DNA from 2 places in the Massilia sp. DD77 genome. Region 2 is predicted to be linked to the other one. Evidence: riboswitches for the same ligand, from Rfam matches in the RefSeq annotation. Region 2 holds a riboswitch; the other holds the start of a gene.
The links. Region 2 has a riboswitch for thiamine pyrophosphate ahead of thiC (phosphomethylpyrimidine synthase ThiC). Riboswitches for the same ligand answer to the same signal wherever they lie in the genome.
Positions count from the first base shown of each region.

Region 1: another riboswitch for thiamine pyrophosphate. It lies ahead of V7778_RS02720 (TonB-dependent siderophore receptor); the one in region 2 lies ahead of thiC (phosphomethylpyrimidine synthase ThiC).

Region 1 is NZ_JBAMDH010000004.1:4,647-20,097, reverse strand. It holds gene V7778_RS02760 (efflux RND transporter permease subunit) at 1-171, shown strand, start outside; gene V7778_RS02755 (efflux transporter outer membrane subunit) at 177-1,589, shown strand; gene V7778_RS02750 (HDOD domain-containing protein) at 1,729-2,709, shown strand; gene V7778_RS02745 (TonB-dependent receptor plug domain-containing protein) at 2,827-4,998, shown strand; gene V7778_RS02740 (hypothetical protein) at 4,908-5,549, opposite strand; gene V7778_RS02735 (S46 family peptidase) at 5,766-7,904, shown strand; gene pnuC (nicotinamide riboside transporter PnuC) at 7,992-8,597, shown strand; gene V7778_RS02725 (ATP-binding protein) at 8,594-9,112, shown strand; gene V7778_RS02720 (TonB-dependent siderophore receptor) at 9,116-11,233, opposite strand; TPP riboswitch at 11,313-11,411, opposite strand; gene V7778_RS02715 (iron-containing alcohol dehydrogenase) at 11,589-12,746, opposite strand; gene V7778_RS02710 (DUF535 family protein) at 12,819-13,739, opposite strand; gene V7778_RS02705 (glutathione S-transferase) at 14,062-14,769, shown strand; gene dkgB (2,5-didehydrogluconate reductase DkgB) at 14,776-15,451, opposite strand, start outside.
Region 2 is NZ_JBAMDH010000022.1:66,908-82,358, reverse strand. It holds gene V7778_RS14980 (bifunctional hydroxymethylpyrimidine kinase/phosphomethylpyrimidine kinase) at 1-289, opposite strand, end outside; gene V7778_RS14975 (thiazole synthase) at 286-1,092, opposite strand; gene thiS (sulfur carrier protein ThiS) at 1,106-1,309, opposite strand; gene thiC (phosphomethylpyrimidine synthase ThiC) at 1,313-3,193, opposite strand; TPP riboswitch at 3,278-3,384, opposite strand; gene V7778_RS14960 (valine--tRNA ligase) at 3,465-6,275, shown strand; gene V7778_RS14955 (MBL fold metallo-hydrolase) at 6,341-7,408, opposite strand; gene V7778_RS14950 (TetR/AcrR family transcriptional regulator) at 7,491-8,108, shown strand; gene V7778_RS14945 (penicillin-binding transpeptidase domain-containing protein) at 8,084-8,935, opposite strand; gene V7778_RS14940 (DUF2214 family protein) at 8,949-9,389, opposite strand; gene V7778_RS14935 (hypothetical protein) at 9,554-9,751, shown strand; gene V7778_RS14930 (DUF2147 domain-containing protein) at 9,860-10,306, shown strand; gene V7778_RS14925 (hypothetical protein) at 10,479-10,976, shown strand; gene V7778_RS14920 (response regulator transcription factor) at 10,943-11,548, opposite strand; gene V7778_RS14915 (sensor histidine kinase) at 11,545-12,651, opposite strand; gene V7778_RS14910 (CIA30 family protein) at 12,680-14,503, opposite strand; gene V7778_RS14905 (hypothetical protein) at 14,810-15,214, shown strand; gene V7778_RS14900 (ArsR/SmtB family transcription factor) at 15,331-15,451, shown strand, end outside.

The DNA of each region.
Region 1 (15,451 bases), on a different contig from region 2:
CTGGGGGTGGCCATCATCGGCGGCCTGATCGCCAGCCAGATCCTGACCCTGTTGACCACGCCGGTGGTCTATGTCCTGCTCGACAAGCTGCGCACCAGGACCGCGTCCGAGCGCGAGCTGACCCGGCATCCCCTCGACGACGAGGACGGTCCTTCCCTAGCCAAGCCATGAAGCCTATGCGAAACTTTCCCATCCTCCGCCTGCCTATCCGTGTCTTGGCCACCGCGCTGGCCGCTGCCCTGGCGGCCGGCTGCGCCGTCGGACCAGCCTACCAGCGCCCCAGCACGCCCGAACCCGCCGCCTTCAAGGAAGCCGAGGGCTGGGTGCCGGCCGCGCCGGCCGATGCCCTCGAGCGCGGACCTTGGTGGCAGCTGTTCGCGGACGCGGAACTGAACCGCCTGGCCGACGAGGCGGCGCGCGCCAACCAGGAAGTGGCCGCCGCGGTCGCCAACTACGCCCAGGCGCGCGCCGTGGTGGCCCAGCAGCGCGCCGCGCTGTTCCCGGTGGTGTCGCTCGGCGCCGGGGCCGACCGGGCAGGGGGCGGCGATCGTTCGCCGTCGAACCAGTACCGGGTGTCGATCGGCGGCAGCTGGGAGCCGGACCTGTTCGGGCGCCTGCGCAATTCCGTCAGCAGCGCCCAGGCCGGCGCCGAGGCGACCGCCGCCGACCTGGCCAACGTGCGCCTTGCCGTGCAGGGCGAGCTGGCCAGCAACTACTTCAGCCTGCGCCAGCTAGACGCCCAGCGCGCATTGCTGGCGACCACGGTCGAGGGCTACGAGCGCGTGCTGCAGATCACGCAGAATCGCTTCAACGCCGGCATCGCGGCCAAGTCCGACGTCCTGCAGGCGCAAACCCAGCTGGCCAACGCCCGCAACGAAGCGCTTGGCCTGGCCCGCCAGCGCGCCCAGCTCGAACACGCCATCGCTGTGCTGGCAGGCCGCGCGCCGAGCGAGTTCACCTTGGCGCCGGTATCCTGGACCGTGACGGTACCCGAGGTGCCGGCCGGGGTGCCGGCGACCCTGCTGCAGCGCCGCCCCGACATCGCCGCCGCCGAACGCGACGTGGCGGCCGCGAACGCCGAGATCGGCGTGGCCCGCTCCGCCTACTTCCCGAACATCGGCCTGAGCGCCTCGTACGGCGGCGCGGCCAGCAAGGTAGGGGACTTGTTCTCCGCTTCCAGCGCGGCCTGGTCCTTCGGCCTGTCGGCGGCCCAGGCCCTGTTCAATGCCGGCGCCACGCGCGCCGGCGTGCAGGGCGCCGAGGCGCGCCACCAGGCGTCCGTGGCGCGCTACCGCCAGACCGTGCTGGACGCTTTCGCCGACGTCGAGAACCAGCTCTCGGCCACGCGCGTTCTGGCCCAGCAGCAGGACCTGCGGCGCCAGGCGGCGGAAGCGGCCAACCTGGTCGAGGAACAGATGCTGAACCGCTACAAGGCAGGGCAGGTGAGCTATACCGAGGTGGTGCAGGCCCAGGCGACGGCGCTGTCGGCGCGGCGCGCCCTGGTGCAGGTGCAGGCCGACCGCCAGACGGCGGCGGTGGCGCTGATCCAGTCCCTGGGCGGCGGCTGGCGCGCCGGCACGGCGCCCTAGGGATAGGCCGGCCGCGCTTGGATGATGCTATCGGAAGCGGGTCGGCGTAGACTACGGAAGAGGGGTAATCACTCCGCGCTGGAAGTTTCCATGCGGAAAGATTACAATCGACGAGTTCGCTGACGTATTCGCCACCGCTATGAAAAAATGGATAGGCCGCTTGCTGGGCGGTTCGGAAAAAGAGACACCGGTCCCGGAGGCTCCGGAACAGGAGCAGGACGAAGCACAGCAGGATCCCGAGCTGGGAGCCCTGTCGCGCGAGGTCGACGCCACCTACTACCGCTGGCTGACCGCGGCGGCCGGCTACGACGCCTCCAAGGAACTCCAGCACCGCATCCTGGACGGGGTGCGCATGCTGGTCCACGATCCGGACAGCGCCGCCGAGCTGGTGCCGCGCGTGCCGGAGCTGATCCCGAAGCTGATGCGCAGCCTGATGGACGAGAACCTGTCCGCCACCGAGCTGTCGCGCGAGCTGGCGCAGGACCCTGTGCTGGTGGCGGAAGTGATCCGCGAGTCGAATAGCGCCTACTACCGTCCGCTCACGCCGATCAAGACCCTCGAAGCGGCCGTCATGATGCTGGGCCTGAACGGCGTGCGCATGCTGCTGGCGCGCATCGGCCTGCGTCCGCTGGTCAGGATGGAAGTGGACGGCTTCGCGCGCCACGCCTTGCCGATCGTCTGGGACCAGTCCGAGAAATGCGCCTTCGCCGCCAGCATGCTGGCGCCGGGCATGTCCGCCAGCGTGTTCGAAGCCTACCTGGCGGGCCTGATGCAGAACGTCGGCCTGATCGTCGCCTTCCGCATGGCCGGCCGTCACTGCGAGGGCGGCCGGATGCCGGGCTCCAGCGAGTTCGGCCTGCGCCTGCTGAACATCAGCCGCCAGCTGTCGGCCGTGATCGCGGCGCACTGGGACTTCCCGCCGCAGGTGGCCGAAGCCATCGTCCACGCCGGCCGCCCAAGCACGCCGCTGGCCGAGGCGCTCGCGCACGGCGACCGGGTGGCCAAGCTGCGTCTCCTGATCGACGCCGAAGTGATCCCGGCCGACGATCCCTTCGTCACCTCGGGGCTCGACAACTTCCAGCGCCGCTGCCTGGGCAAGCTGGGCGACCTGGATGACTGACCGATATCGGCCGCCGCGCCGATGCGGGGTGAATATTTTGCGGTAGGGAGCGCGCGCGCTATGCGCTTGGGGCAGAATACGCATCCCTGACCGTTTTTGCATTGTTCCGCACCATCCATGCTTCGCCCGACCGCCGCCGCACTCTTGTTCGCCGCCCATTCCGCCCACGCGCAAACCAGTCTTGATGCGGCGCCCGCGCCGGCCCAGGATCCGACAATCCAGACCGTCGAGGTCAAGGCCGACGCCTCGGCCTACGACCCGCGCCGCGACGACACCGCCAGCAAGATCGTCGTCGGCAGCGAGGAAATCCGGCGCTATGGCGATACGTCGGTGCTGGACGTGTTCAAGCGCCTGCCCGGCATCACGGTCAGCGGCGCGGCCGGCCGCGGGGGCGGCGAGGTGCGCATGCGCGGCCTGGGCAGCGGCTACACGCAGATCCTGATCAACGGCGAGCGGGCGCCGGCCGGCTTCGCCATCGACGAGCTCTCGCCCGACGCCATCGAACGCATCGAGATCCTGCGCGCGGCGAGCGCCGAGTTCTCGACCCAGTCGATCGCCGGCACCATCAACATCGTGCTCAAGAAAGCGATCCAGAAGGCGCAGCGCGAACTGAAGCTCGGCGTGGGCAAGAGCAGCGACGCCAGCAACCCGAACGCCAGCCTGCAGTTGTCCGACCGCGCCGGCAAGATATCGTATTCGCTCAACGCCAGCGCCTGGCGCTTCCACTTCGACCGCCCCGCACCCGCGGAGGAATCCGCGACCGCGCCACATGGCGCAGTGACGATGCAGCGCCGCGCCCTCCAGCGCGACGAGGGCAGCCCATATGGTCTGAACCTGACGCCGCGCATCAACTGGAACCTGGAGGAGGGCGATACGCTCACCTGGCAGTCGCTGGTCAATCACAACCGCAACAGGTACCACGGCCATGTCGTCACCGACACCCTGTTCGGTCCGCGGCCGCTGTACGACGCGCGCGACATGCGCTCGACCGGCCGCAATACCATCGCGCGCACCGACCTGAACTGGGTGCGCAAGCTGGGCGACGGCGCCAGGCTGGACCTCAAGCTGGGCCTGAACGGCCTGCGCAGCAAAGGCCTGTACCGCGAGCAGGACGACAGCCTAGGGCTGCGGGCGCGCGATTCCACGGTGTGGAGCGCGACCCGAGAGCGCGGACTGTCCAGCACCGGCAAACTGTCCATGCCCTGGCGCACCGGTCATGCGCTGGCGATGGGCTGGGACGGCGGCTATAGCCTGCGCGACGATGCGCGCATCGAACACGAGGTCTTCCCGCTGACCGGCCGCGTCGTCGACCCTGACGAAGCCTATGAAGCGCGCGTCAAGCGCCTGGCGCTGTTCGCCCAGGACGAATGGAACCTGGCGCCGCGCTGGTCGATGTACGCCGGCCTGCGCTGGGAAGGGCTGGACACCACCAGCGAAGGCAGTACCTTCTCCACCGTCAGCCGCCGCAACAGCGTCTGGAGTCCGTTGGCCCAGACCCTGTACAAGCTGCCGGACAGCCGCGACCAGTTGCGCCTGGCCCTGACCCGCACCTACAAGGCGCCCGGCGCCAGCAGCCTGATTCCGCGCCGCTTCACCACGCCGAACAACAGCCAGACCGAACCCGACTTCCGCGGCAATCCGGATCTCCAGCCCGAACTGGCGACGGGCATCGATGCCTCCTACGAGCACTACTGGGCCGAGAAGGCGCTGCTGAGCGCCAGCTTCTCGGTGCGCCGCATCCGCGATTTCACGCGCCAGGGCCTGATCCTGGAGAATGGACGCTGGATCCAGACCCCCGTCAACGACGGCAGCGCGCGCACGCGCAGCCTGGAACTGGAAGCCAAGTTCCCCTTGTCGGCGGTGATGAAGGACGTGCCGGACCTCGACCTGCGCGCCAGCATTGCGCGCAACTGGTCGCGGGTGGACGCCGTGCCCGGGCCGGACAACCGGCTCGACCAGCAGACGCCGCTGTCCGGCACCCTGGGGGTCGACGTCAAGACGTTTGGGGGCAAGCTGACCGCCGGATCCAGCTTCGCCTTCAAGAGCGGCGGTCCGGTGCGCATCAACCTCAACCAGCTGGGCTACCAGAGCGTGCGGCGCGACCTCGACGTCTACACGCTGTGGAAGTTCAATCCGCAGTACCAGCTGCGGGTGGCGCTGTCGAACCTGCTCGGCCAGGATTTCGTGTCCGACGCGCGCTACCTCGCGGCCGACGGCGGCTCGCTGCGCCGCACGATGGTCTTCCCGGGCACGACGATGGCGCGGGTGACGCTCGAGACGCGCTTCTGACGCGCGCCGGCCGCCGCGAGCAGCAATCCGGCGGCCAGCATCGCGGCGAACGGCGGTTCGCTCACCGGCGGCGGCACGATGGCGAAGCTGGTCTGCTCCGTCCACAACCAGGTGTCTTCATAGCTGAAGAAGGGCGGCCGGAAACCGGTCTCGCCGCGTTCGACATGGCTCAGGCCCGTGATCGTCTTCGAAGAAGCAATCGTGGCCTCGTCGGAGTAGCCCCATTCGACATCCATGAAGAGTTCGCCGCTGCCGAGCGCGTAATTGAACCGCTTGAGTTCGCAGCGGGCGCCATAGCAGCCGCCTTCGGGACGGCTGAAATAGTCGTAGCCGTTCCAGAAGAAGCCATCGAGCTCGGCGAGTTCGAGCATGCCGTCCCGGTCCGCATCGCTCCCCCGGAAGGCGCCGTCGAGCCGCATGACGGGATCGAATCGCCCCGTTTCCTGGACCAGGAAGCCGGTATAGCTGAAGTTCCGCCAATCTTGCGCCTGGAGCGGCGGGGCAAGGCAGGCGGCTGCGGCGAACAGGGACGACAGGACGCGTTTCCACATGGTTTCCTCCATCGGGACGTCGAACGGAACAGTGCGCAAGCGGCTGGTCCAGACTAGCAAAATCCGCCTGCGCCAGCCATCCGCGCGCAGGCGTGCGCGCGCGGGCGTTGGAAACGGACCACGACAGTAAGGCCCCGTCAATACGCCTGAAAACCACCTCACCCCAACTCAACAAGGCTATACTCGCGCTTTGTTTTTTTCATCCAGGGGAACGTCTTGTTCAAATCCATCGTCCTGCCCGTTGTCTTGATGGGCGCAGCGAGTATCGCCATCGCCGACGAAGGCCAGTGGCAGCCGCACCAGCTGCCGCAGCTGAAATCCGAACTCAAGCGCATCGGCATCACCATGCCGGCCGAGAAGCTGGCCGACCTGACCAAGCATCCGATGAGCGCCATCGTGTCGCTGGGCGGCTGCTCGGCGTCCTTCGTCTCGCCCGACGGCCTGGTGGTCACCAACCACCACTGCGCCTATGGCGCCATCCAGCGCAACTCGACCCCTGAGAAGAACCATATCGTGAACGGCTTCCTGGCCAAGACCCGCGCCGAGGAGCTGCCGGGCGGCCCGAACACGCTGGTGTACGTGACCGAGAAGGTCGAGAACGTGACCGACCGCGTGCTCAAGGGCCTGTCGCCGACCATGTCCGGCCGCGAGCGCCACGAGCTGGTCGAGTCGCGCGTCAAGGCGCTGATCGCCGAATGCGAGACCGACAAGTCGGTGCGCTGCTCGGTGCCGGCCTTCCACCGCGGCCTCGAGTACTACCGCATCAAGCAGCTGATGATCCGCGACGTGCGCCTGGTGTATGCGCCGTCCGACCGCATCGGCAACTTCGGCGGCGACATCGACAACTACGAGTGGCCGCGCCAGACCGGCGACTACGCCTTCCTGCGCGCCTACGTGGGCAAGGACGGCCGCCCGGCCGACCCGTCGCCCGATAACGTGCCCTACAAGTCGAAGGACTTCCTGGTGGTCTCCGCCGAGGGCCTGAAGGCCGGCGATCCGATCCTGCTGGCCGGCTATCCGGGCCGCACCAGCCGCTACAAGCTGCCGTCGGAAATCCGCTTCGCGCGCGATGTCGACTTCCCGGCCAAGGTGGCCACCATCACCGCCGACCTGTCCGTGATCGCCGCCGCCACCATGGGCAACCCGGCCTGGAACGTGCGCTACGCCAGCGTCGACAAGAGCCTGAACAACGTCCTCAAGAAGACCCAGGGCCTGCTCGACGGCTTCGCGCGCAAGGACATCGCCGCCATCAAGGACGTGCAGGACGCCGAATTCCGCGCCTGGCACAAGCAGCATGGCAACGGCGCGAAGAAGCTGCTGGCCGAACTGGATGGCGTGATCGCCGCCGAGATGGCGCAATCGCGCCAGGAAGCGGCGTGGCTGAAAGCGACCCACAGCGACCTGCTGAAGAGCGCGCGCACCCTGTACCGCCTGGCGCTGGAGCGCCAGAAGCCGGACGCCCAGCGCGAAAGCGGCTACCAGGAACGCGACCTGTCCTTCATCAAGGCGCGCCTGACCCGCCTCGAGCAGTCCTTCGTGCCGCAAGTCGACGAGGCCCGCTACGGCGCCGCGCTGCAGCGCTATGCGCGTATCGACGCCAAGGTCCGCCCGCAAGGACTGGACGCGCTGCTGCCGGCGCCCGCCGCACTCAATGCCATGTATAAAGCGAGCGAGCTGTCGGACACCGCCAAGCGCCTGGCCTGGATCGGCAAGGACCCGGAAGCCTTCCGCAAGTCGGGCGACCCCTTCATCCAGCTGGCCGTGCGCCTGCACGATACCGGCATGGCGCTGGAGGACAAGCGCAACGAGATCGACGGCAACCTGGAACGCGTGATTCCCCAGTACATGACCGCCGTCATCGCCTGGAAGAAGTCGCAGGGTAAACCGGTGTATCCGGACGCGAACTCGACCCTGCGCGTGACCTACGGCACCGTGGCGCCCTATGCGCCGCGCGACGGCCTGCTCAAGGGCCCGTTCACGACCGTCGAAGGCATCACCGAGAAGGCGAGCAACAAGGAACCCTTCATCGTCCCGAGCGCGCTGGGCGAGGCGATCAAGGCCAAGCGCTACGGCGTGTTCAAGGACCCGGTGCTGAAGACCGTGCCGGTCAACTTCCTGTCGAGCGCCGACACCACCGGCGGCAACTCCGGTTCGGCGGTCATGAACAAGCGCGGCGAACTGGTGGGCCTGAACTTCGATTCGACCTATGAATCGATCACCAAGGACTGGTACTTCGACAGCGCCATCACGCGCGCGATCCACGTCGACATCCGCTACATGCTGTGGGTGATGAAGGAAGTCGACCGTGCCGACAACCTGCTCAAGGAAATGACGGTCAAGTACCCGAAGAAGTAAGCGGGCGACCAGTTTGACCGGGCCGCGGCGACCACCTCGCCGCGGCCTTTTTGCTTCCCGACTCCGCTGCCTATACACTGTCGCCGCATGAACGACTTGCTCCAACTGGGCCCGTTGGCCACCACGCCGCTGGAACTGATCTCCTTCCTGCTCGCGGTCACGACCGTCGTGCTCAACATCCGCCAGAAGCACTGGGCCTGGCTGTTCTCGATCGCCTCGTCCGCCACCTATGCGGTGGTGTTCTACGAGGCGCGCCTGTACGGCGACATGGGATTGCAGTTCGTGTTCATCGGGGCCTCGCTGTGGGGCTGGTACCAGTGGCTGCATGGCGCCGGCGATGGTGCGGATAAGGCGCCGCTGGTGGTCACGCGCCTGGACCGCAAGGGCTGGGGATGGTCGCTGGCCGCGTGGCTGGTCGGCTTCCTGCTGCTGTCGACCTTCCTCGACCGCTACACCGATACCGACGTACCGCATGCGGACGGCTTCCTGACCGCCGGCAGCCTGGTCGGCCAGCTCCTGCTGGGCCGCAAGAAGGTCGAGAACTGGCATGTCTGGATCGTGGTCGACATCCTCTACGTCGGCCTGTACGTCTACAAGGGCCTGATGCTGACCGCCTTCCTGTACGCCGTGTTCGTGCTGCTGGCCTGGACCGGCCTGCGCGCCTGGGGCAATATCGCGCGGAGGGATGCATGACGCCCGTTCAACGCATCGCGATCCTTGGCGCCGAATCGTCCGGCAAGTCGACCCTGTCGGAAGCCCTGGCTGCCCATTACGGCACCGTGTGGGTACCGGAATACCTGCGCGAGTTCGTCGACACCCAGGGCCGCGTGCCCTACGAGCACGACCAGTTCGGCATTGCCCGCACCCAGCGCGAACGCGAGCAGGCCGCGCTGGAGCGCGCGAACCGCTTCCTGTTCTGCGACACCACGCCCCTGATGACGGCGCTCTACAGCCGCGTGTATTGGGGCAGGGTGGATGCGGGGCTGGCGCAACTGGAAGCGTGCCACGACTACGACCGCACGTTCGTGACGGCGCCCGACAGTCCGTGGGAACCGGACGGGCTGCAGCGCGAATCGGAAGCGGTGCGCCAGATGGTGCACCGGATGCTGCTGGAGACGCTGGACGCAAGGGCCATCCCTTACATCCTGCTGGAGGGGAGCCTGCCGCAGCGGCTGCGGCAGGTGGAGGGGCTGCTGGGTCCCGCCTAGCGTTTAGAAATCAAACTGGGCCGACACGCGGAAGGTCCGCGGCGCGCCGGGCAGCAGGTAGCCGCCCAGCGCCTGCGTCACGTCGCGCCAGTAGAACTTGTCGAAGGCGTTGTCGACGCGGGCGCGGATCGTGGTGTGCACGCCGCCCAGGCGCAGCGCATACGAGCCGCCGAAACCCGCCACGTGATAGCCCGGCACCGTCACCCGGTTGCTCGGGTCGAAAGCCTTGTTGCCCGAGTACTGCCACAGCGCGTCCAGCTTCAGGCCCGGCAGCTGCGGCAGCGCGTATTCCACCCAGGCGGCCGAGCGGAACTCGGGCACGTTGGTGACGCGCTTGCCTTCCACCGCCGGGTCGCCGGTGCCGTTCTGCTCGGCGTCGAGCCATGAGGCCGATACGCTGTAGCTCAGGTTCTGGGTCGCCTTGCCCTGGGCCGTCAGCTCGATGCCGCGGTGGCGCTGCTCGCCGGCGCGTACGAAGGCGTTGGCGCCGTCGATGTATTCCAGGCCCTGCTTGACCTCGAACAGGGCCGCGCTCACCATCATCTGCTGGTTGACGATGCCTTTCACGCCGAACTCCGCCTGCTTCGAGCGGCTTGGGGGCAGGGCCGCGTTCTGGTTCGCGGTTTCCATGGGCGCGATGCCGCCGTATTGCAGGCCGTGGACCAGCGAGCCGTACACCGACCAGTCGAGCGAGGGCTTGTAGACCAGGGCCACGCTCGGCAGCACGAAGGAATCCTCGGCATGCACCCAGGGCAGCTCGAGCTCGGCCAGCTCGTCGCGCTTGAGCTTGACGTAGCGCGCGCCGGCATGCAGCGTGAGCATCGGCGACAAGCTCACCACGTCCTGCACGAACAGCGAGCTTTCCTGGTTGGCGCGGCGCTCCATCACGGGGCCGGTGCGCGGGTTGCCCGGCGCGGGATCGACGACCAGGTTCTGGTAGATGTTGCTGTAGCCGGCGTAGTCGTAGACATAGGCGCCGAAGCTGTCGTGGCGCTCCGCATAGCCCGCGCCCAGGTTGAGGGCGTGGCGCAGGCTGCCGGTGGCGAAGCGGCCCTGCACCAGGGCCTGGATGCCGAACGGGGTCTTGCGCTCGCCGACGCTCTGGTAATCGTAGACGTCGTAGTCGCCGTTCGAGCAGTAGCCCGGATAGAAGCCCTCGGCCTCGTTGCTGCAGCCGTAGGGGAAGGCGGTGTAGTCGTCGCGCTTGAACCAGTGCTTGTTGGCGGTGACGGTGGCGTTCCAGTCCGGGCTGAAGCGGTACTCGAAACGCAGGCCCAGGTTGCTGCTGTCGGTGTCGACCGGGCGGGTCCAGGGCTGGGCGTTGAGCAGGGTCTTGGCCGACACGTTCGCCGGCAGGACTTCGTTGCGGATCAGCTGGTAGCCGGGCGCGGTGACCTGCGACTTGTGCTGGTGGTCGACGTCGAGCTGCAGCAGGGCATCCGGCGAGATTTGCCAGTCGAAGGCGGCGGAGACGAACTGGCGCTCGCCGTCGGCGCCGCGCACGTACGATTTCAGGTCCTCGGCGGCGGCGTTCAGCCGAAAGCCGAAGCGGCGGTCTTCGAAACGTCCGCCCAGGTCGATGGCGCCGTACAGGGTGCCGCGCTCGCGCGCCTCGACGGTGACGGAGCGCAGGGGCGCCGCGGTCGGGCGCTTGGTGACGAAGTTGACCATGCCGCCCGGCGCGGCCACACCCGCCTGCAGGCCGGACAGGCCGCGCAGGATCTCGAAGCTTTGCTTGTTCTCGAGCGGGATCTGGGTGTCGCCCGGAATGGCGACCATGTCCTTGCGGTAGCTGGTGGCGTTGTCGAGGGCGAAGCCGCGGATGGAGAACTGCTCGGCGTAGCCGACCGCGTTGTAGGCGTCGCCGACCGAGGCGTCGAAGCGTACGGCCTCGGTGGCGTTGCGCACCGACAGGTCCTGGAGCTGGCCCAGGGTCATCGCGGTGATCGAGGCAGGGGTGTCCAGCAGGGGTGTGTCGGAGAAGCCGCCGATGACGGCGCGGTCGGTGGCGACCCATTTGCTGCCGGTGACGACGACCGACTGGACCTGGTCCTGCGCGGTTGCGGAGAAGGCCTGCAGGATGGCGCAGGCAAGGGCGGTGTGTTTCAGCGTGAAATTCATGGTGTGCTCGTCTTCGCGCGCCACGGGGCGCGCTGCTTTTTAAAAGCCGGAGCCAACGTGGGGGAAGGGCAAACAAGGAGGGAACTGCGTTGCGCTTTCCTTCGCTGGCATTATCCAGATCAGGTACGAAGGGTATGTCTCACCCGGAACGTTGGTTCCAGGACCCCTAGCGAAGGCGCGAGTGTAGCACGTCCGTGCGGGACGTGGTGGAAGTGGCAATGCGCGTCAGTCCAGACGGTAGGGTTGGCGGCTCCGCCGCCGATGCGTTCGACGGGCGCCGGACCGGACGCGGCGGGCGAGGCGAGCGTATCCCCGCGGCGGCGGCGCCGGCTGCGCGCCCCGGCCAACCCTGCGCTTATACGGCCAGCTCGAGCACCTTGCGGCTGACCTCGAGCGTGACGCCGCGATCCTCGCCCAGCTTGGTGAGACGGTGCGCCTCCAGCGCCGCCAGCACCGGTTCGACGTTCTCCTTGCCCAGCCCATAGCCCGACAGCCTGGTCGGCACACCCACGCTCTCGAAGAAGGCCTCGGTGCGTTCGATCGCCGCATCGATGCGCGCGTCTTCGTCACCATCCGTGAGATTCCACACGCGCGCCGCGTACTGCAACAGCTTGGCGCGCTTGGCCTCGCGCCGCACGCGCAGCATGGCCGGCAGCACCACGGCCAGGGTCTGCGCGTGGTCCAGGCCATACAGCGCGGTCAACTCGTGGCCGATCATGTGGGTGGCCCAGTCCTGCGGCACGCCGACGCCGATCAGGCCGTTCAGTGCCAGGGTCGCGGTCCACATCAGGTTGGCCCGCACGTCATAGTTCTCCGGCTCGCTCAGGGCCTTGGGGCCGTCCTCGACCAGGGTCAGCAGCAGGCCCTCGGCGAAGCGGTCCTGCACCTTGGCGTCGACCGGCGTGGTCAGGTACTGCTCCATCACGTGCACGAAGGCGTCGACCACGCCGTTGCCGACCTGGCGCGCCGGCAGGCTGTAGGTCTTGGTGGGGTCCAGCACCGCGAAGCGCGGGAACACGTGGCGCGAGGCGAAGGCGCGCTTTTCCAGGGTGGCCTTGCGGGTGACCACCGCCGCCGAATTCATTTCCGAGCCGGTGGCCGGCAAGGTCAGCACGGCGCCGAAAGGCAGGGCCGCGTGGATGTTGGCCGCACGCTGTTCGAAGATGCTCCACGGGTCGCCGTCGAGCAGGGCGCCCGCGGCGATGAACTTGGTGCCGTCGATGACCGAGCCGCCGCCCACGGCGAGCAGGAAGTCGACGCGCTCGGCGCGCACCAGTTCGATGGCCCGCATCAGGGTTTCGTAGGTGGGATTCGGTTCGATGCCGCCGAATTCGAGCACAGTGTGCCCGGCCAGCGCGGTCTTGACCTCGTCGTAGACGCCGTTGGCGCGAATGCTCCCGCCGCCGTAGAGCATCAGGACGCGGGCGCCTTCCGGCACCAGGGTGGACAAGGTGGCGATCTGGCCCTGGCCGAACAGCACCCGGACCGGATTGTGGAAATCGAAGTTATGCAAGGCGAACCCCTCTTTGTAATCAAGCAAATCAGACAAAGAGGGGATTATCGCCGAATCGCGCCGGCGCCGCCTTTATGCCTCGGCAGTGGCCGTCGCCGTGGCCTGGCCGGCGCTGGCCGCCTGGTGCTGCACCATGTGGCGCAGCAGGGTGCTGCGGGTGGAGTCGCCGATGGCGCGCCAGTGCTCGCGCCGCTGCGCCGCGCGCTTGCGGTGCTTGGACGGCATGTCTTCCAGCGGCTTGAGGTAGAAGGGCAGGCGGATCAGGAAGCTGCGCTCGTCCTTCTCGGTGCCGCCCAGGATGCGCCAGAAGCCGTCGTAGGCGTTCTCGAAGTGGCGGGTGTCCTGCGGATCGTAGGCGATGTGGGCGGTGCAGCGGATCGCCACCACGCGGTCCATGCCCAGCGCCTGGGCCACGCCCTGCATCGCGGCAAAGCAGAAGAAGCTCGGCGAATTATTGGGGAAGACCTTGTCGAAGGCCTCGAAGGCGGCGCCGGAATCGGCCCAGCGGCCCTGGTTGCGGCTCAGGAAGGGCACGGTCGGCATGTCCACCCCGACCATGGCGCCGTCGACCCAGGTATAGGACAGGCGGTGCAGGTACTGGCCGTCGGCCACCAGCGAAATGGTCAGGTCGCCCTCGGCGTCGTGGCGCGGCGCCATCTCGAGGCGCAGGACGAAGTGGTGTTCCTCGCCTTCGTGCTGCCAGAGGTTGAGGCCGCCGCCGCCGTACACGGCGTCCTTATACGCGCTGTTGAAGCGGGCGTCCTCGAAGCGGTAGTGCGACAGCACGCATTGCACGCGTTCGCGCGCGCTCAGGCCGCGCATCAGGAAGTCGCGGTCGCCCAGGTGGTCGAAGGGATCGCCGTTGGGCGAGGCTTCGGCGAAACGGCGGATCAGGTCCAGGCGGCTCAGCGCCTGGTGTTCGCGCCAATAGCGCAGCATGCGCAGGCGGCGGGCAATGCCGTGCACGGGATTCGGAAGGTGAGCGATGTTCATCGGACGCTCCAGTCGGCGTAAAGTGTCGGCCGCCACAACAGGACGGCCAGTCTTTATCACGCGTCCACACGACGTGGACGTGCTCGGCGGAATGTTAATTCCGCTTTGCAATTATCCGCTGAAACGCTAACTCGTGCCCGGATGAAACGAATAGAGTGGTGGGGAACCAACGAAACGGGACGTGTTCATGGTCTGGTCTCTCTCTCGCATGTTGACTTTTTGTTTTTGCCAGGCAGGCACTACAAGACTACCATGTTTGTGCGGCGACAGGCTTCTAAATCATCACCGATAATGCGCGGACCGATGCAGACCGGAGGTGGCGATGGTGTATGAACTCTATTATTGGCCCGGCATCCAGGGGCGCGGGGAATTCGTCAGGCTGGCGCTCGAGGAGGCCGGCGCCGACTATGTCGACGTGGCGCGGCGCGAAGGGGGCATGGACCTGCTCACCGCCGCCCTCGACACCGGGGAATACCCGTCCTTCGCGCCGCCTTTCCTGAAGGCCGGCGAGATGACGGTGGGGCAAGTCGCCAACATCCTGATGTACCTGGGCGAACAGCACGGCCTGGCCCCGCGCACCGACCCCGGCCGCCTGTGGGCCCACCAGCTGCAGCTGACCATCGGCGACCTGGTGTCGGAAGTCCACGACACCCACCATCCGATCGCCACCTCGCTCTACTACGAGGACCAGAAGCCGGAAGCGCTGCGGCGCGCCGCCGACTTCGTCGAGACGCGCATCCCCAAATTCCTCGGCTACTTCGCGCGCATCCTGACCAACCCCGAACCGCGCGACTTCCTGGTCGGCGACAAGCTGAGCTACGTGGACCTGTCGCTGTTCCAGGTCATCGAGGGCCTGCGCTACGCCTTCCCCAAGGCCACGCGGCGCATGGAGCGCGAGTACCCGGCCCTCACCGCCTTGCGCGACCGGGTGGCGGCGCGGCCCAACATCGCGGCCTACCTGGCATCGAAGCGGCGCATTCCCTTCAACCAGAACGGCGTCTTCCGCCACTACCCCGAGCTGGACCAGTAGGCTTGCTCAATCCCACTGCGGCCCGAAGTCCGGGCTGACCAGGCGCTCGCCGCGGTCGAGGGCGTCGAGGGCCGCCAGGTCTTCCGGCGCCAGGGCCAGCGCGGACGCCTCCAGGTTGCTCGCCAGGTGCGCGCGCCTGGTCGAGGACGGGATCACCGCATGGCCCTTGGCCAGCAGCCAGGCCAGGCTCACCTGGGCCGGCGTCGCCTTGTTGCGCGCCGCGATGGCTGCGATCACCGGGTCGTCCATCACCTTGCCGTAGGCGAGCGGCATGTAGGCCGTCAGGTGGATGCCGGCTTCCCGAGCGAAGGCCGCGAGCGCGCGGTTCTGCAGGTACGGATGGAACTCGACCTGGTTGGTGGCGATGTTGGCGGCGCCGGCGGCGGCGATCGCCTCGCGCATCAGCGCGACCGGGAAGTTCGAGATGCCGATCGCGCCGGTCAGGCCGGCTTCGCGCGCGGCCAGCAAGGCCCCCATCGTTTCCGCGACCGGCGCCGCGGCGCCGGGCGAGGGCCAGTGAACCAGGGTCAGGTCGACCCGCTCGAGGCGCAGCTTGCGCAGGCTTTCCTTCAGGCTGGCGCCGAGCTTGCCGGCGGCCAGGTGCTCGGTCCAGATCTTGGTGGTGACGAAGACCTCGTCGCGGGCGACGCCCGATTCGGCGAGGGCCTGGCCGACCTCGGCC
Region 2 (15,451 bases):
GCAGGCGCCTCACGACGACCGCGATCGCCTCGGCGTTGGCCGCGCTGCCGGGAATGCCGATCTTGACCGCGTCGATCCAGCAGGCCTTGAGCAGGGGCTCGGCCTGGCGCAGCACCATGCTGCTGGCCACCGGCTCGGCGTCGATCACGCGGTTGTTGTCCTGGACCGTCAGGGTGGTGGCCACCGGCAGCGCGTGCACGCCCTGGGCGGCGATAGCCAGGATGTCGGCGGCCAGGCCGGCCCCGCCGCTGGGATCGAGCCCGGCGAACACCAGTACGTTGGCGCTCACGGGGTAATCTTCCCTTCAACCGGCGACGAGGGCGACGCGGCGAAGCGCTTCGGCATCCGGCCCGCCAGGAAAGCCTCGCGGCCGGCCTGCACCGCGTGCTTCATGGCGCGCGCCATGCGCACCGGATCGCGTGCGGCGGCGATCGCGGTGTTCATCAGGACGCCGTCGCAGCCCAGCTCCATGGCGATGGCCGCGTCCGAGGCCGTGCCCACGCCGGCGTCGACCAGCACCGGCACGGTGGCCTGCTCGATCACCAGGCGCAGGTTCCACGGGTTCAGGATGCCCATGCCCGAGCCGATCAGCGAAGCCAGCGGCATCACGGCCACGCAGCCGATCTCCTGCAGGATGCGCGCCTGGATCGGGTCGTCGCTGCAGTAGACCATGACGTCGAAGCCATCCTTGACCAGGGTTTCGGCCGCCTTCAGGGTTTCCGGCATATGCGGAAACAGGGTTTTCTCGTCGCCCAGCACTTCCAGCTTGACCAGCTTGTGGCCATCCAGGAGCTCGCGCGCCATCTGCAGCGTGTAGACCGCGTCCTTGGCGGTGTAGCAGCCGGCCGTATTCGGCAGGATGGTGAATTCGGACGGCGGCAGCACGTCCAGCAGGCTGGGCGCGTTCGGATCCTGGCCGATGTTCACGCGGCGGATCGCCACCGTGATGATCTCGGCCCCGGCGGCCAGTGTGGCCTCGCGGGTCTGGTCCAGGTCGCGGTACTTGCCGCTGCCCACCAGCAGGCGCGAGCTGTAGCTGCGGCCCGCGATGGTGAGTACGTCGTCGTTCTTCATGTCGGTCATAGCATTCATTGTTTGTCTCCTCTCAGCCGCCACCGATGGCGCGCACGATATCCACTTTGTCCCGGGCCGCCAGGCGGCGCTGCGGCCACTGCGGGCGCGGCACCACTTCGCGGTTGACCGCCACGGCGATGCCCTGCCCGGCCAGCCCGAGCTCGGCCACCAGCTCCTGCAGCGACTGCGCTTCAGGCATGCTCCAGGGTTTGCCGTTCACGATAATCTCCAGCATGGCTCATACCTCGCGGTAGAGCTGGGCGCCGTTGCGCACGAATTCGATCGCCTTCTCTTCCATGCCCCTGGCCGCATACTCGCGCACTTCCTGGGTGATCTTCATCGAGCAGAAGTGCGGGCCGCACATCGAACAGAAGTGCGCCACCTTGGCCGAATCCTTGGGCAGGGTCTCGTCGTGGAATTCGCGCGCCTTGTCGGGGTCCAGGCCCAGGTTGAACTGGTCTTCCCAGCGGAATTCGAAGCGCGCCTTGGACAGCGCGTTGTCGCGCAGCTGGGCGCCCGGGTGGCCCTTGGCCAGGTCGGCCGCGTGGGCGGCGATCTTGTAGGTGATGATGCCGTCCTTGACGTCGTTCTTGTCGGGCAGGCCGAGGTGCTCCTTGGGTGTCACGTAGCACAGCATGGCGGTGCCGTACCAGCCGATGTTGGCGGCGCCGATGCCCGAGGTGATGTGGTCGTAGCCTGGCGCGATGTCGGTGGTCAGCGGGCCCAGGGTGTAGAACGGCGCCTCGTGGCACTGCTCCAGCTGCAGGTCCATGTTCTCCTTGATGAGATGCAGCGGCACGTGGCCCGGGCCCTCGATGATGGTCTGGACGTCGTGCTTCCAGGCGATCTGGGTCAGCTCGCCCAGGGTCTTGAGCTCGGAGAGCTGGGCTTCGTCGTTGGCGTCGTAGATCGATCCGGGACGCAGGCCGTCGCCCAGGCTGAAGGACACGTCGTAGGCCTTCATGATCTCGCATATGTCCTCGAAGTGCGTGTACAGGAAGGATTCCTTGTGGTGGGCCAGGCACCACTTGGCCATGATCGAGCCGCCGCGCGAGACGATGCCGGTCAGGCGGTTGGCCGTCATCGGCACATAGCGCAGCAGCACGCCGGCGTGGATGGTGAAGTAGTCGACGCCCTGCTCCGCCTGCTCGATCAGGGTGTCGCGGAAGATTTCCCACGTCAGGTCCTCGGCCTTGCCGTTGACCTTTTCCAGCGCCTGGTAGATCGGCACGGTGCCGATCGGGACCGGGCTGTTACGGATGATCCACTCGCGCGTTTCGTGGATATGCTTGCCGGTGGAGAGGTCCATCACCGTGTCGGCGCCCCAGCGGATGGCCCAGGTCATCTTTTCGACTTCCTCGCCGATCGAGGAGGTCACGGCCGAATTGCCGATGTTGGCATTGACCTTCACCAGGAAATTGCGGCCGATGATCATGGGCTCGACTTCCGGGTGGTTGATGTTGGCGGGGATGACGGCGCGGCCGCGCGCCACTTCGCTGCGCACGAATTCCGGCGTGATCTCGTCGGGGATGCTGGCGCCGAAGGACTGGCCGGGATGCTGGCGGCCCAGCAGGTCGGCCACCCGTTTGCCCATCGGGCCGGAGGCGTGCAGGGAGGCGATGTATTCCTTGCGGCGCATGTTCTCGCGCAGGGCGATGAATTCCATCTCGGGCGTGACGATGCCCTGACGCGCATAGTGCATCTGGGTGACGTTTTTCCCCGCGCGGGCGCGGCGCGGAGTGCGCTGCAGCGAGAAGCGCAGGGGCTCCAGCGCCGGGTCGGCCAGGCGCGCCTGGCCGTACAGCGAGCTCGGGCCGGTCAATTCCTCGGTGTCGCCGCGCTCCAGTATCCAGGGTGAGCGCGGCGTGCCCAGGCCGCTGCGGATATCGATCGCGGCGCCCGGGTCGGTATACGGACCGGAAGTGTCGTAGACGTAGAGCGGCGGATTCGGTTCGCCGCCAAAGCTGGCCGGCGTGGGCGACTGGCTGATCTCGCGCATCGGCACGCGGATATCCGGCCGGCTGCCTTCGATATAGACCTTGCGGGAATTCGGGAGGGGAGCGATCGCCGCCTGGTCCACCTGGGCGGTGGCGGAATCGAATTTTAACGGTGCGTTCATGTGGCTCCTTTGCTGCGTTTGCTCTCAGGAGCCAGCAAAGGAGTGTGCCGGGATGCGCAGGCACGGCACGGACGTGCGGCGCTGCGGCGATTCCGACTGCTTCCCTTCGCTGGCATTATCCAGATCAGGTTCGGAGGGTATTTCTCACCCGCGTGTCGCACTTGCGACAGGCAGGACCCCTAGCGTGTGCCACCTTGCGGTGGACGGGCCGAATTATAACGGCTTCTACTCTATAATGGTTCTTTTCGCAAAATCTTTACGCCACCACATCATGGAATTAGCCAAGTCTTTCGAGCCAGCGGACATTGAACAATACTGGCGCGCCGAATGGGAACAGCGCGGTTACTTCACCGCGAGCATGGACGAGGGCAAGCCGTCGTTCAGCATCCAGCTGCCGCCGCCGAACGTGACCGGTACCCTGCACATGGGCCACGCGTTCAACCAGACCGTCATGGACGGGCTGACGCGCTATTACCGCATGCGCGGCCATAACACCGCGTGGGTGCCGGGCACCGACCACGCCGGCATCGCGACCCAGATCGTGGTCGAGCGCCAGCTCGACGCCCAGAAGATCTCGCGCCACGACCTCGGCCGCGAAGCCTTCCTCGAGAAGGTCTGGGAGTGGAAGGAAAAGTCGGGCAACACCATCACCGGCCAGATGCGCCGCCTGGGGGCCTCGGCCGACTGGACCCGCGAATACTTCACGATGGACGAGACCCGCTCCAAGACCGTGGTCGAAGTCTTCGTGCGCCTGTTCGAGCAAGGCCTGATCTACCGCGGCAAGCGCCTGGTCAACTGGGACCCGGTGCTGGGCACCGCCGTGTCCGACCTCGAGGTCGATTCGCAGGAAGAAGACGGCTCGATGTGGTATATCAACTATCCGCTGGCCGATGGCTCGGGCCAGCTGACGGTCGCCACCACCCGTCCCGAGACCATGCTGGGCGACGTCGCGGTCGCGGTCGACCCGACCGACGAACGCTATACGCACCTGGTCGGCAAGATGCTCACCCTGCCGCTCACCGGCCGCCAGATCCCGGTGATCGCCGACAGCTACGTGGACAAGGAATTCGGCACCGGCTGCGTGAAGATCACCCCGGCCCACGACTTCAACGACTATGCGGTCGGCCAGCGCGCCAAGCTCGAGCCGATCAACATCTTCACCCTGGACGCCAAGATCAACGAGAACGGCCCGGCGCAATACCAGGGGCTGGACCGCTTCGCCGCGCGCAAGCAGATCGTGGCCGACCTCGACGCCCAGGGTTTCCTGGCCGAGGTCAAGCCGCACAAGCTGATGGTGCCGCGCGGCGACCGCACCGGCGTCGTGATCGAGCCGATGCTGACCGACCAGTGGTTCGTCGCCATGAGCAAGCCGGCGCCGGAAGGCACCTTCAATCCGGGCAAGTCGATCACCGACGTGGCCCTGGAAAAGGTCGCCAGCGGCGAGATCAAGTTCGTGCCCGAGAACTGGACCACCACCTATAACCAGTGGCTGGGCAACATCCAGGACTGGTGCATTTCGCGCCAGTTGTGGTGGGGCCACCGCATCCCGGCCTGGTACGACGAGCTTGGGAATATCGTGGTCGCGCGCGACGAGGAAGAAGCCAAGGCCAAGGCGCAAGCGCAAGGCATCACCGGCGAACTGCGCCGCGACGACGACGTGCTCGACACCTGGTTCTCGTCGGCGCTGGTGCCCTTCTCCACCATGGGCTGGCCGGAGCAGAGCAAAGATATGTCGATGTTCCTGCCGTCCTCGGTGCTGGTGACCGGCTTCGACATCATCTTCTTCTGGGTGGCGCGCATGGTCATGATGACCACCCACTTCACCGGCAAGGTGCCGTTCGAGACCGTGTACGTGCACGGCCTGGTGCGCGACTCGCAGGGCCAGAAGATGTCCAAGTCGAAGGGCAATACCCTCGACCCGATCGACCTGATCGACGGCATCGACGTCGAAACGCTCGTCGCCAAGCGCACCACCGGCCTGATGGACCCGCGCGCCGCGGAGAAGATCGCCAAGGCCACCCGCAAGGAATTCCCGGACGGGATCCCGGCCTTCGGCACCGACGCCGTGCGCTTCACCATGGCCAGCTATGCTTCGCTGGGCCGCAACATCAACTTCGACCTCGGCCGCTGCGAGGGCTACCGCAACTTCTGCAACAAGCTGTGGAACGCCACCCGCTTCGTGATGATGAATACCGAGGGCAAGGACTGCGGCAAGCCTGAAGAGGCGGACCTGTCGCAGGCCGACCGCTGGATCGTCTCCTTGATGAACCGCGTCGAGCTGGACGTGGCGAAAGGCTTCGCCGACTACCGCTTCGACAACATCGCCAGCAGCATCTACAAGTTCGTGTGGGACGAGTACTGTGACTGGTACCTGGAAGTGGCCAAGGTCCAGGTCCAGCAGGGTACGGAGGCGCAGCAGCGCGCCACCCGCCACACCCTGCTGCGCGTGCTGGAAGTGATCCTGCGCCTGGCGCACCCGATCATTCCCTTCGTGACCGAAGCCCTGTGGCAGGCCATCGCGCCGCTGGCCGGCAAGGGAGCGGGCGAAAATCGCGACAGCATCATGATGCAGCCCTACCCGCTGGCCGACACCTCCTTCGTGAGCGAGGAAGCGGAAGCCTGGATGGACCAGCTCAAGGCCCTGACCGACGCCACCCGCAACCTGCGCGGCGAGATGTCGCTGTCGCCGTCGGTGCGCGTGCCCCTGTTCCTGGAACCGGGCAACGCCGAGGACCGCGCCCGCATGGCGGTGTTCGCTCCCTACATCCAGTCGCTGGGCAAGCTGCAGGAAGTGCAGATCGTCGACGCGCTGCCGGATTCGCCGGCCGCCGTGTCGATCGTCGGCACCACCAAGCTGATGCTCAAGGTCGAGATCGACGTCGCCGCCGAGCGCGAGCGCCTGTCGAAGGAGATCGCGCGCGTGCAGGGCGAAATCGCCAAGGCCAACGGCAAGCTGTCGAACGAAAGCTTCGTGGCGCGCGCCCCGGCCGCCGTGGTCGCGCAGGAGCAGGAACGCGTGGCGAACTTCTCGGCTACCCTGGCCAAGATGGAAGAACAGCTGGCCAAGCTGCCGGCCGCCTGATACGCAAGGCGATGCAACGAAAACGCGGCCCGTGCGGCCGCGTTTTTTATGGTGAGGGTGTGAAGCTACTCCAGGTTCTTCCACCACGCATGCCCCGCATGCGGCTGCTTCAGGTGCAGCGGCTCCCCCATCTCGGGCGTGGTCAGCGCCACGCCCTGCTGCTGCGCCAGCGCGGCGATGCGGTCGAAAGGCTCCTGCCAGCGATGCAGGCCCAGGTCGAAGGTGCCGTTGTGCACCGGCAGCAGCCACTTCCCTTTCACGTCCAGGAAAGCCTGCAGGGTTTCCTCCGGCTGCATGTGCACGTCCGGCCACTGCTTGTCGTAGGCGCCGGTTTCCATCAGGGCCAGGTCGAAGGGTCCGTACTTGGCGCCGATCTCCTTGAAGCCGTCGAAGTAGCCGGTATCGCCGCTGAAGAACACACGCAGGTCCTGGTGCAGGATCACCCACGATGCCCACAGGGTGGAGTTAGCGTCGCCCAGGCCGCGCCCCGAGAAGTGCCGTGCCGGCGTGGCCACGAAGCGCACGCCGCCCACTTCCGTGTCCTGCCACCAGTCGAACTGCCGCACCTTGGCGCGCTCCACGCCCCAGCCGATCAAGCGGTCGCCCACGCCCAGCGGCGTCAGGAAGACCGAGGTCTTGGCGGCCAGCGCCATGATGGCGGCGTGGTCCAGGTGGTCGTAGTGGTCGTGCGACAGGATCACCGCCTTGATCGGCGGCAGGTCGGCGATGCCGATCGGTGGCGCATGGAAGCGCGCCGGCCCGGCCCACTGCACCGGCGAGGCGCGTTCGGAAAACACCGGGTCGGTCAGGTAGAACTCGCCGCCCAGCTTGATCAGCATGGTCGAATGGCCCAGGCGGTACAGGATGTTGTCGGGCGCCGCCAGCAGCGCATCCCGGGTCAGGCCGCGCACCGGCACCGGCTGCAGCGGGACGGTGCCGCTTGGCTTGTCGAACAGGAAAGTCCACCACAGGCGCGCCATCTCGCCGAAGCTGGTCTTGCGCATGGGGACGGGATTGCGGAATTTCCCGTCCTGGAATTGCGGTGAACTGTGGGCGACGGCGGCCGGGGCAAGGGTGCAGTAGGTCATGGTCGATACCAATCCGAGGAAAAGGAGGGCGAGCAGGAAGCGCATGGTTGATCTTGACGCAAAATGTACACTACACAGTGTAGTTTATAGATTTGGGAAAGTAAACTACTGAGTGTAAAATTTGCGCATGAACGTTCCTACCCGCCTTACCGACCGCAAGCGCAGCGCCATCCTCGCCGCCGCGGCCGAACAGTTCCGCCAGCATGGCTACGAGACCGCCAGCGTGGATGGCATCGCCGCGCTCGCGCAGGTGTCGAAGCGCACCGTGTACAACCACTTCTCCAGCAAGGAGGAGCTGTTCGCGGCGACGATCACGCAGATGTTCGAATCCAGCGTCGGGATGCTGGAGCTGGGCTACCGGAGCGACCGCAGCCTGCGCGAGCAGCTCACGGAACTCATGCGCCTGAAGATGCGTTCGCTGGACGATCCGGATTTCATCGCGCTGGCGCGCGTGGCGGTCGGCGAGGCGATCCACGCCCCGGAGCGCGCCCTGCCCGTGCTGTGCCGCCTGGGGGAGCGCGAGGAAGGCGTGACGGCCTGGATCCGCGCGGCGCAGGCCGACGGCAAGCTCAAGCCGGGCGATCCGGCCTTTGCAGCCACCCTGCTGCAAGGCCAGGTGAAAACCTTCGCCTTCTGGCCGCAGATCGCGATGGGCGCCCCGCGGCTCGGGCCGGAAGAACAGGAACGGGTGATCGAGGCCGCGGTGTCGATGTTCCTGTCTTATTTCGCCGCCGCGACCGGCTGAGAGTACGGGCGGATCAATCCGAAGTCGCGCAGCACCGCCTTGACGATGGCCATGCGCGCACCGGTATCCCGGGGGCGCTTGATGTCGAGATTCAGCGCAAAGAAGTAGACCTCGTCTTTGCGTTCCAGGTAGCCCACCAGCCAGCCGAGCTGGGGCTGTCCTTCCTCGCCCAGTCCCGCCCAGCCGCTCTTCCCGCTCAGGCGGTAGTCCGGCGTCTCTTCCAGCACCAGCATCTCCTTGGCCAGCCGGGTCGTACGCGCCGACAGGCCGAGCTTCCCGGCATGGAAGCGGCGCAGGAAGGCGGCCTGCTCGTCGGCCGAGATGCGCAGGCCGCCGGTCAGCCAGAAGCGGTCGATGCCGCCGGAGAGGTCGCGATTGCCGTAGCCGAAGCGGTCGACATAGGACTGCATCCGCGCCGGCCCCACCCGCCGCGCCACTTCCTGGTAATACCAGATCGCCGAATGCTTCAGCGCCGACTCCAGGGTATGGTCGCGGGCCCACACCGCCGGCCACCAGGGCTGGCGCGGCGTGCGTACGCTGTCCCAGGCAAGGCCGAAGTCCTTGCCCTCGGCCAACCCGGTCTCGAGGGCGACCAGGGTGTGCGGGATCTTGTAGGTCGAGGCGGGCAGGAAGCGCCGCGCCGCGCGGTCCGGCGCATGGCGCCGCAGCGCGCCGCTTTGCCCGTCGAGCAGCACGAAGGTTCCTTCCACGTCCGCCTCGCGGAAGCGGGCGCCGATGTCGACGTCCGGCAAGGCGGAGTGGGCGGAGTGGGCGGCAGCCAGGAGCAGGAGCATGAGCGGGCGTGCGGCGCGCAGGAAGGCATGCATGCTGTCTCTCAGCTCAGTTGAAGCTGCCATAACCGCGCGCCATGGCCGCCGCGAAGATGGGGATCAAGGCGAACAGCGCCGCCTGGGCATGCAGGAGGTGCCGTACGCGCGCGACTTCGGTGTCGTCCGGGCGATGGCTCGCGCGGCGCCAGCGGATGAACTGGATGGTAGGGCGCGCCGACAGTGCGCCGACCCCCGCGAACGTCGCGATCTTGGCCCAGAAGAAGCCGTTATGTGCGTAATAGTCCCAGCCTTTGGCGGCGAAGACCGCGCGCGCGAATCCGATGGCGATCATGGCCATGGCGAACAGGCCGTACAGGCGGTCGATGCGCGCGGCCAGGGCGACCTGGCCGGTCGTCATGCCGGGCCTGACGACCGTCAGCTCGACGGCCAGTACGCCGAACAGGGCGAACATTCCCAGGTGATGCAGGACAGCGAGCAGCAAATCGGTCATCGCGTTCTCCGGTGAGCAACATTAATCAGGACGCAATGATATGCCGGGATGCGGTGCGTCTCAACCATCCCGGGACCAGCACCCGGCACGGGGTGACGACGGCGGTTTCCTTGAAACTTCATTCTCGGAAACGCGTATCGATCTAGCCGTGTTAGGATCGCTGCATGGACCGACGAACCGACTACAAGACCGCCCTGCTCATCGAGAACGTGATCCATGAAGCCGCCAGCAACGGCCGGCCGACCGTGGCACGCGAGCTGGCCGGCATGGGCGTGCCGCTCGAAGTGACCCTGCGCGTGCTGACCCGGCCCGCCGAGCGCCGCAACCAGCTCCCAAGCATCGACCTGCCCACCACTCCCTGAACCGTACGCCCGTCCAAAAATTGGAGGAAGTCCTCGGATTTCGCACCCACCCGCCACGGATGGGGTTTGCTACACTGGGCAGCACCAACAACAACACTGGAGACCCAAATGCGACACCTGATGCGCGTCAGCCTGATTGCCGCCCTGCTCGCGATGCCTGCCGCCTGGGCGCAAAACGCTTCGCCGGTCGGCACCTGGAAAACCATCGATGACGAAACCGGCAAGCCGAAGGCCCTGGTCCGCATCACGGAAGAACAGGGCGTCCTGACCGGACGTATCGAAAAGCTGTTCCGCCCCGCCAACGAAGACCAGAATCCGAAGTGCGTGAAGTGCGAAGGTGCGCTCAAGGACCAGCCGATGATCGGCCTGACCATCCTCTCGGGCCTCAAGAAGGACGGCAACGAGTACACGGGCGGCGAGATCCTCGACCCGGCCAAGGGCAAGACCTACAAGAGCAAGGCCAGCCTGAAGGATGGCGGCAGCAAGCTCGAAGTGCGCGGCTACATCGGCGCGCCGATGTTCGGCCGCTCCCAGACCTGGGTGCGCGACCAGTAAGATCACGAAGCGGCCCAAGCGGCCGCTTTTTCGTGGGCTTGGCGGCTTCGCCGCCGACCCTACGTCACCGCAGCGAAGTCCACACTGACGATGTTGCGCACGCAAGCATTTTGGCGGACGCATGATTGCGGCTATGCTAATGCCAAGACGACGTCATCCTGAGCCACCGAGCATGAATCCGCCACCGATCACGCACACCGCGCGGCCCTTCTTCCGGGGCCGGGCCATGCGCGTGCTGCGCCTGCTGAGCCTGGCCGGCGGCGTGTTCGGCATCCTCCTGCCGGCAGCCCTGCTGGCCTCCACCGCGCACGGTATCCCGGACGCGGCCGAACCCTATATTTGCCTGCTGGGACTGGCGCTGGCCTCGACCGGCTTCTTCCTGGTGGCCATGACGGGCCACCGCATGAACCGCTCGCCCGTGCTGCGCTCGTTCGCGGCGCTGATGCTGCTGGTGCCCTTCGGCGCCAGCGCGATCGTGATCTGGCATGGCGACAACCTGATGATGGTCTGCATCTGCGCCTATTTGCTGGTGCTGACCATCCTGCTCTACTTGAGCTTTATCCATCCCTTGATGGTCGTCCCCACGCCGCGTAAGGCGTCGCCTGCGCCGCCGAGCGGGCAGCCGGGCAAGCGGCGCTACAGCCAGCCGGCGTCGCGCGCCGTCCGGTAGGCTTCCACGCGGTTGCCCGCGCCCAGCTTGCTGATCGCTTCCGACAGGTAGTTGCGCACCGTTCCCTCCGACAGATGCACCTGGCGCGCGATGTCGGCGCTGCTGCGCCCTTCCCCCGCCAGCCGCAGCACCTGGCGTTCGCGCTCGGTCAGCGGATCGCTGCCGCCGCTCCAGCTCTCCACGGCCAGCTCGGGCGCGATCGCGCGGCCGCCCCCGTGCACCGTGCGGATCGCCTCGGCCAGCGCATCGGCCGGCGCATCCTTGAGCAGGTAGCCGCGCACGCCGGCTTCCAGCGCGCGCCGCAGGTAGCCGCTGCGCCCGAAGGTCGTCACCACGATCACCCTGGACGGCGACTTCGCCTCGCGCAGGCGCGCGGCCAGTTCCAGGCCGGTCATGTGCGGCATCTCGATGTCGGTCAGGACGATGTCCGGCGCCAGCTCGGCGCACAGGGCGAGCGCGTCGCGGCCGTTGCCGGCGCTGCCGACCACGTCGAAATCGGGTTCCAGGCGCAGCAAGGCGCTCAAGGCGCCCAGCACCATCTTCTGGTCTTCGGCGATCAGGATGCGGATCAATTGGCCACCTCGTTCGGGACATGCAGTTCGAGTTCGAGTCCGCCGCGCACATGCAGGGCGAGCCGGCCCCCGATGGCGGAGACGCGTTCGCGCATGCCGTCCAGGCCATTGCCGCGCCGGAGTCCCTCCTCGCTGCGCAACTGGCCGTCGTCGGCCACCCGCAGCACGGCAACGCGGCCTTCCTGGGCCAGCGACAAGCTGCAGCGGCGCGCATCGGCGTGGCGCACGATGTTGGTGACGGCTTCGCGCAGCGCCAGCGCCACCACGTGCTCGGCGGCGGGCGCCAGCGGGAAGCGCTCGACTTGCTCGGTGAGCGCGACGTCGGCCGCGGCCAGGCTGGCGCGGGCGCTCGCCAGCGCCTGCGCCAGGCCGCTCTGGCGAACGTCCGTGACCGCGGCGCGCACCTCGGCCAGGGCCTGGCGCGCGCTGGTTTCGATGTCGGCGATCTCGCGCGCGCAGGCATCCATGTCGCGCCGCGCCAGCTTGCCCGCCAGTTCGGCCTTGAGGGCGATCAGGGACAGCGAGTGCCCCAGCAGGTCGTGCAGGTCGCGCGAGATGCGCTCGCGTTCGGCGATGCGGGCGAAATGCTCGACCTCTTCCTGCTTGCGCAGCAGCTGGGCGCGCGACTGGTGCAGGCGGCGGTCCATGATGGCCGACATCGCCACCGGCAGGCCGACGGTCAGCACCGGCAGCAGGAAGGTCATGCGCATGAAATCCACCCGCAGCGAGACCAGGGACGCGAAGGCCAGGACCGCGAGCGCGATGGGAACCGCGCGGCGGGTGGTGGATACGCCGCCGCACATGGCGCAGGCGAAGATGAAGAAGCTGGCGGCGCCGGCATTGTGCGGCGCCCAGAGCGCCCCGATCAGGCTGGACGCCACGATGCAGGCGCCCACCTGCCGGCCGCGCGCCCAGAAGCCGAAGAAGTACAGCGGCACGAAGACGAGCAAGGTCAGGGCCAGCAGGGCCGCTTCCAGCAGCGAGGGCGACACGTAGGCGTACTTCCACCCCATGAAGCCCAGGCTCAGGAGCCACAGGTAAGGCATCTTGCCCAGCTCCGGCGGGGTCCACGGACCTGCCAGCACGCGTCTGATCTTGTTCATGCCCGCTCTCGTCCTGTTCTCATCGTTGTCAGCGTTCGAGCAGGCGCACGTCGGCGATCTCGAAGCGGTAGGCGCCGGCCTTGGGCCCGGCGGTAAATCCTATCATGGTCGCCTGGGCCGGATCGATGCCGCGGAAGGCGCTGAAGGGAATGCTCACCTCGGCCCATTCCGTCCCCGCGGTGAAGGACGCATAGCCCGGCATGGCCACGCCCTGCGCCATCATCATCGCGCGGTAGGTGCCGCCGTCGCCGCGCACCTTGAAGCGCACCAGCCTGGCCGCGCTCAGGTCGACCGCCTGCATCGGGCGCTCGCCCGGCATGAAGGCCGCGCCGGCCCAGGCGTAGGGCAGGTCGGGCGCGATGCTGCCCGAGATGGCGAGCGGCACCTGGCCGTCGCCCAGGGCCGGCTGCGCCGCCAGGGTGGTGGTGGACTTGCCGCCGGCGACGGCGTCGGTGGTCGGCATCCAGCCGGAACCGAAGGGGCTGCCCAGCTTCGCTTCGCTGAACAGGCTGATGCGGCCGTCCGGCGGCAGCACCAAAGGCTTGCTGCCCGCCGCCTTGGCCTGTGCGGCCTGGGCGACCTGCCCGCGCTTTGCGTCGCGCATCGGGTTCACGCTTTCGCCGTCCTTCCACACTTCGACGATGCGGCGCGTGGCCGTGATGTCGGTGGTGGGGTCGCCCTCGACCAGCAGCAGGTCGGCCTTGCAGCCCTTGGCGACGCAGCCGCGCCTGCCCAGCTTGAAGGCGGCGGCCGGCGCGCTCGTACTTGCCGCCAGGGCTTCGGCTGGGCTCAGGCCCGCTTCGACCAGGGCCGCCAGTTCACGGTGCATGCTGATGCCGTACTGGGTGCCGGCATTGCCGGCGTCGCTGCCGGCCAGCAGCGGCACGCCCGCCCGGCGCAGTGCGGTGGTCAGCATGCGCGGGGCCGCCAGCAGGGCCGGCTGCCGCGTGGCGCCATAGCGCGCCTTCAGCTGACCCTGGGCTTCGCCGTCCAGCAAGCCGGCCAGCCGCGGATCGCGCAGCAGGTCGTCCTCGCGCGTGCCGGCCATGCTTTCCAGCACCGTGAAAGTGGGGATCACGAAGGCGCCCTTGGCGCGCGCCAGCCTGGCCAGGCTGTCGGCGCGCTCCTGCGGAACCGCCTCGCCCGGGAACAGGTGCACCAGGCCGTCGGCGCCGGCTTCCAGCACGGCGCGCGCATCCTGCTCGGTGCTGACGTGGACCACGGCCAGCTTGCCGCGGCGGTGGGCGGCGCCGATTACGGCTTGCACGGTGGCCAGGTCGAGCGTCTCGAACTTGCGCATGCCATGTCCGCCGCCCTCCATCACGATCTTGATGAAGTCCGAGCCTTCGGCGATGCGCGCGTCGACGAAGGCCTGGGCGTCCTGCGCGCGGGCCAGGGTCGGGATCGCCATGCCGAACTGGGTGCCGTGGCCACCCGGCGCGGTGACCAGGGTGCCGGCCGAGAACATGTCGGCGCGCCCCGCGTTCTTGCCGGCTTTCATGGCGGCCTTCATTTCCCGCATCAGGGGCACGCCCGTAAACATGTCGACCTGGGTCGTGACGCCGAACAGCAGCGGCAGGTCGTGGTCGCGGAAGGCATGGGTGTGGGAGTCGATCAGGCCCGGCAGCAAGGTGCGCCCTGCCCCCGGCACGACCCGCGCGCCCGGCGGAACCGGGCCACGGAAGTCGGCGTCGACGACCACGCCCCCCTCGAACAGCACCGAGCGGCGCTGGTGGGCGTTCTTGCCGTCGAAGACGCGGACGTCCTGGACCAGGGTAGCGGCGGCCGGCGCGGCGCCGCTCAGGATGAAGCCGGCGGCGGCCAGTACGGCTTTCAGGGCAGTGGTGTTCATGCGTTCCTCGCAGGGTGGTTGATGGACCCAGTATGCGGAAGCGGGAATGGCGGCGGCAGAGACCCTTGCCATCAAAACCGCATGACAATTGTCATGCGAACGGCAGCTCAGCCATAGCGATAAAGTTGAACTTCAGTCAACAAATATCAGGCAGCTTGTCGCGCACGGGCGACATACCGTGACGGCCTTGACATTGCTTTTATGCTATCTTTTGAGCTGCCGCCGATCCGGCAGGCGTAAGATCAAACGGTAAAACCCCATGAACGCCATCGAATTGTTCTCCTTACTGCAGAAACTGGAGCGGCCATGATCTTCGTGCGTCTTTTGTGTCTCGTGGCCGGCATCTTCATCCTGGTTGCGCCGCCCGTCGTACTCTATCCAACCGGGGGCGCCATGCCCGACGCGCTCAAGGCAGGCGCCATGCTCGCGGGCCTGGTACTGGCCTCTTCCGGATTCTTCCTGATCGGCATGACCGGCCACCGCATGCGCCGCTCTCCCGCACTACGCTCGCTGGCGGGCCTGCTGCTGGCCGCGCCGTTGCTGGCCGGCCTGGCCGTCATGTGGCGCGGCGGCTCGGAATTCATGTTGTGGGGCTGCAGCCTGATGCTGATGCTGACGGTCGTGCTCTACATGACCTTCGTGGTGCCGGTCGTCAGCGCGCAAGGCCATCGCCGCTTGCGCGCGCGCGAGACCTGCGAGCCGCACTTCTGAACCGGGCTGGCGGGGAAGCGCCCGTCCGGTCCTTCCCTGTCCTGGACTCGTGCCAGCCCTGCGGGACGGTGCTCCCCCCTCATTGACATATCGGTGAATCTCGATATACTCGCCGCATGGACCTGCTAGAAATCTTCAAAGCCCTTTCCAATCGCACGCGCCTCGACATCCTGAAAGGTTTGAAGGATCCGGCCAGGAACTTCCCTCCGCAGGATGAGGGCGACGTGCATACGGTGG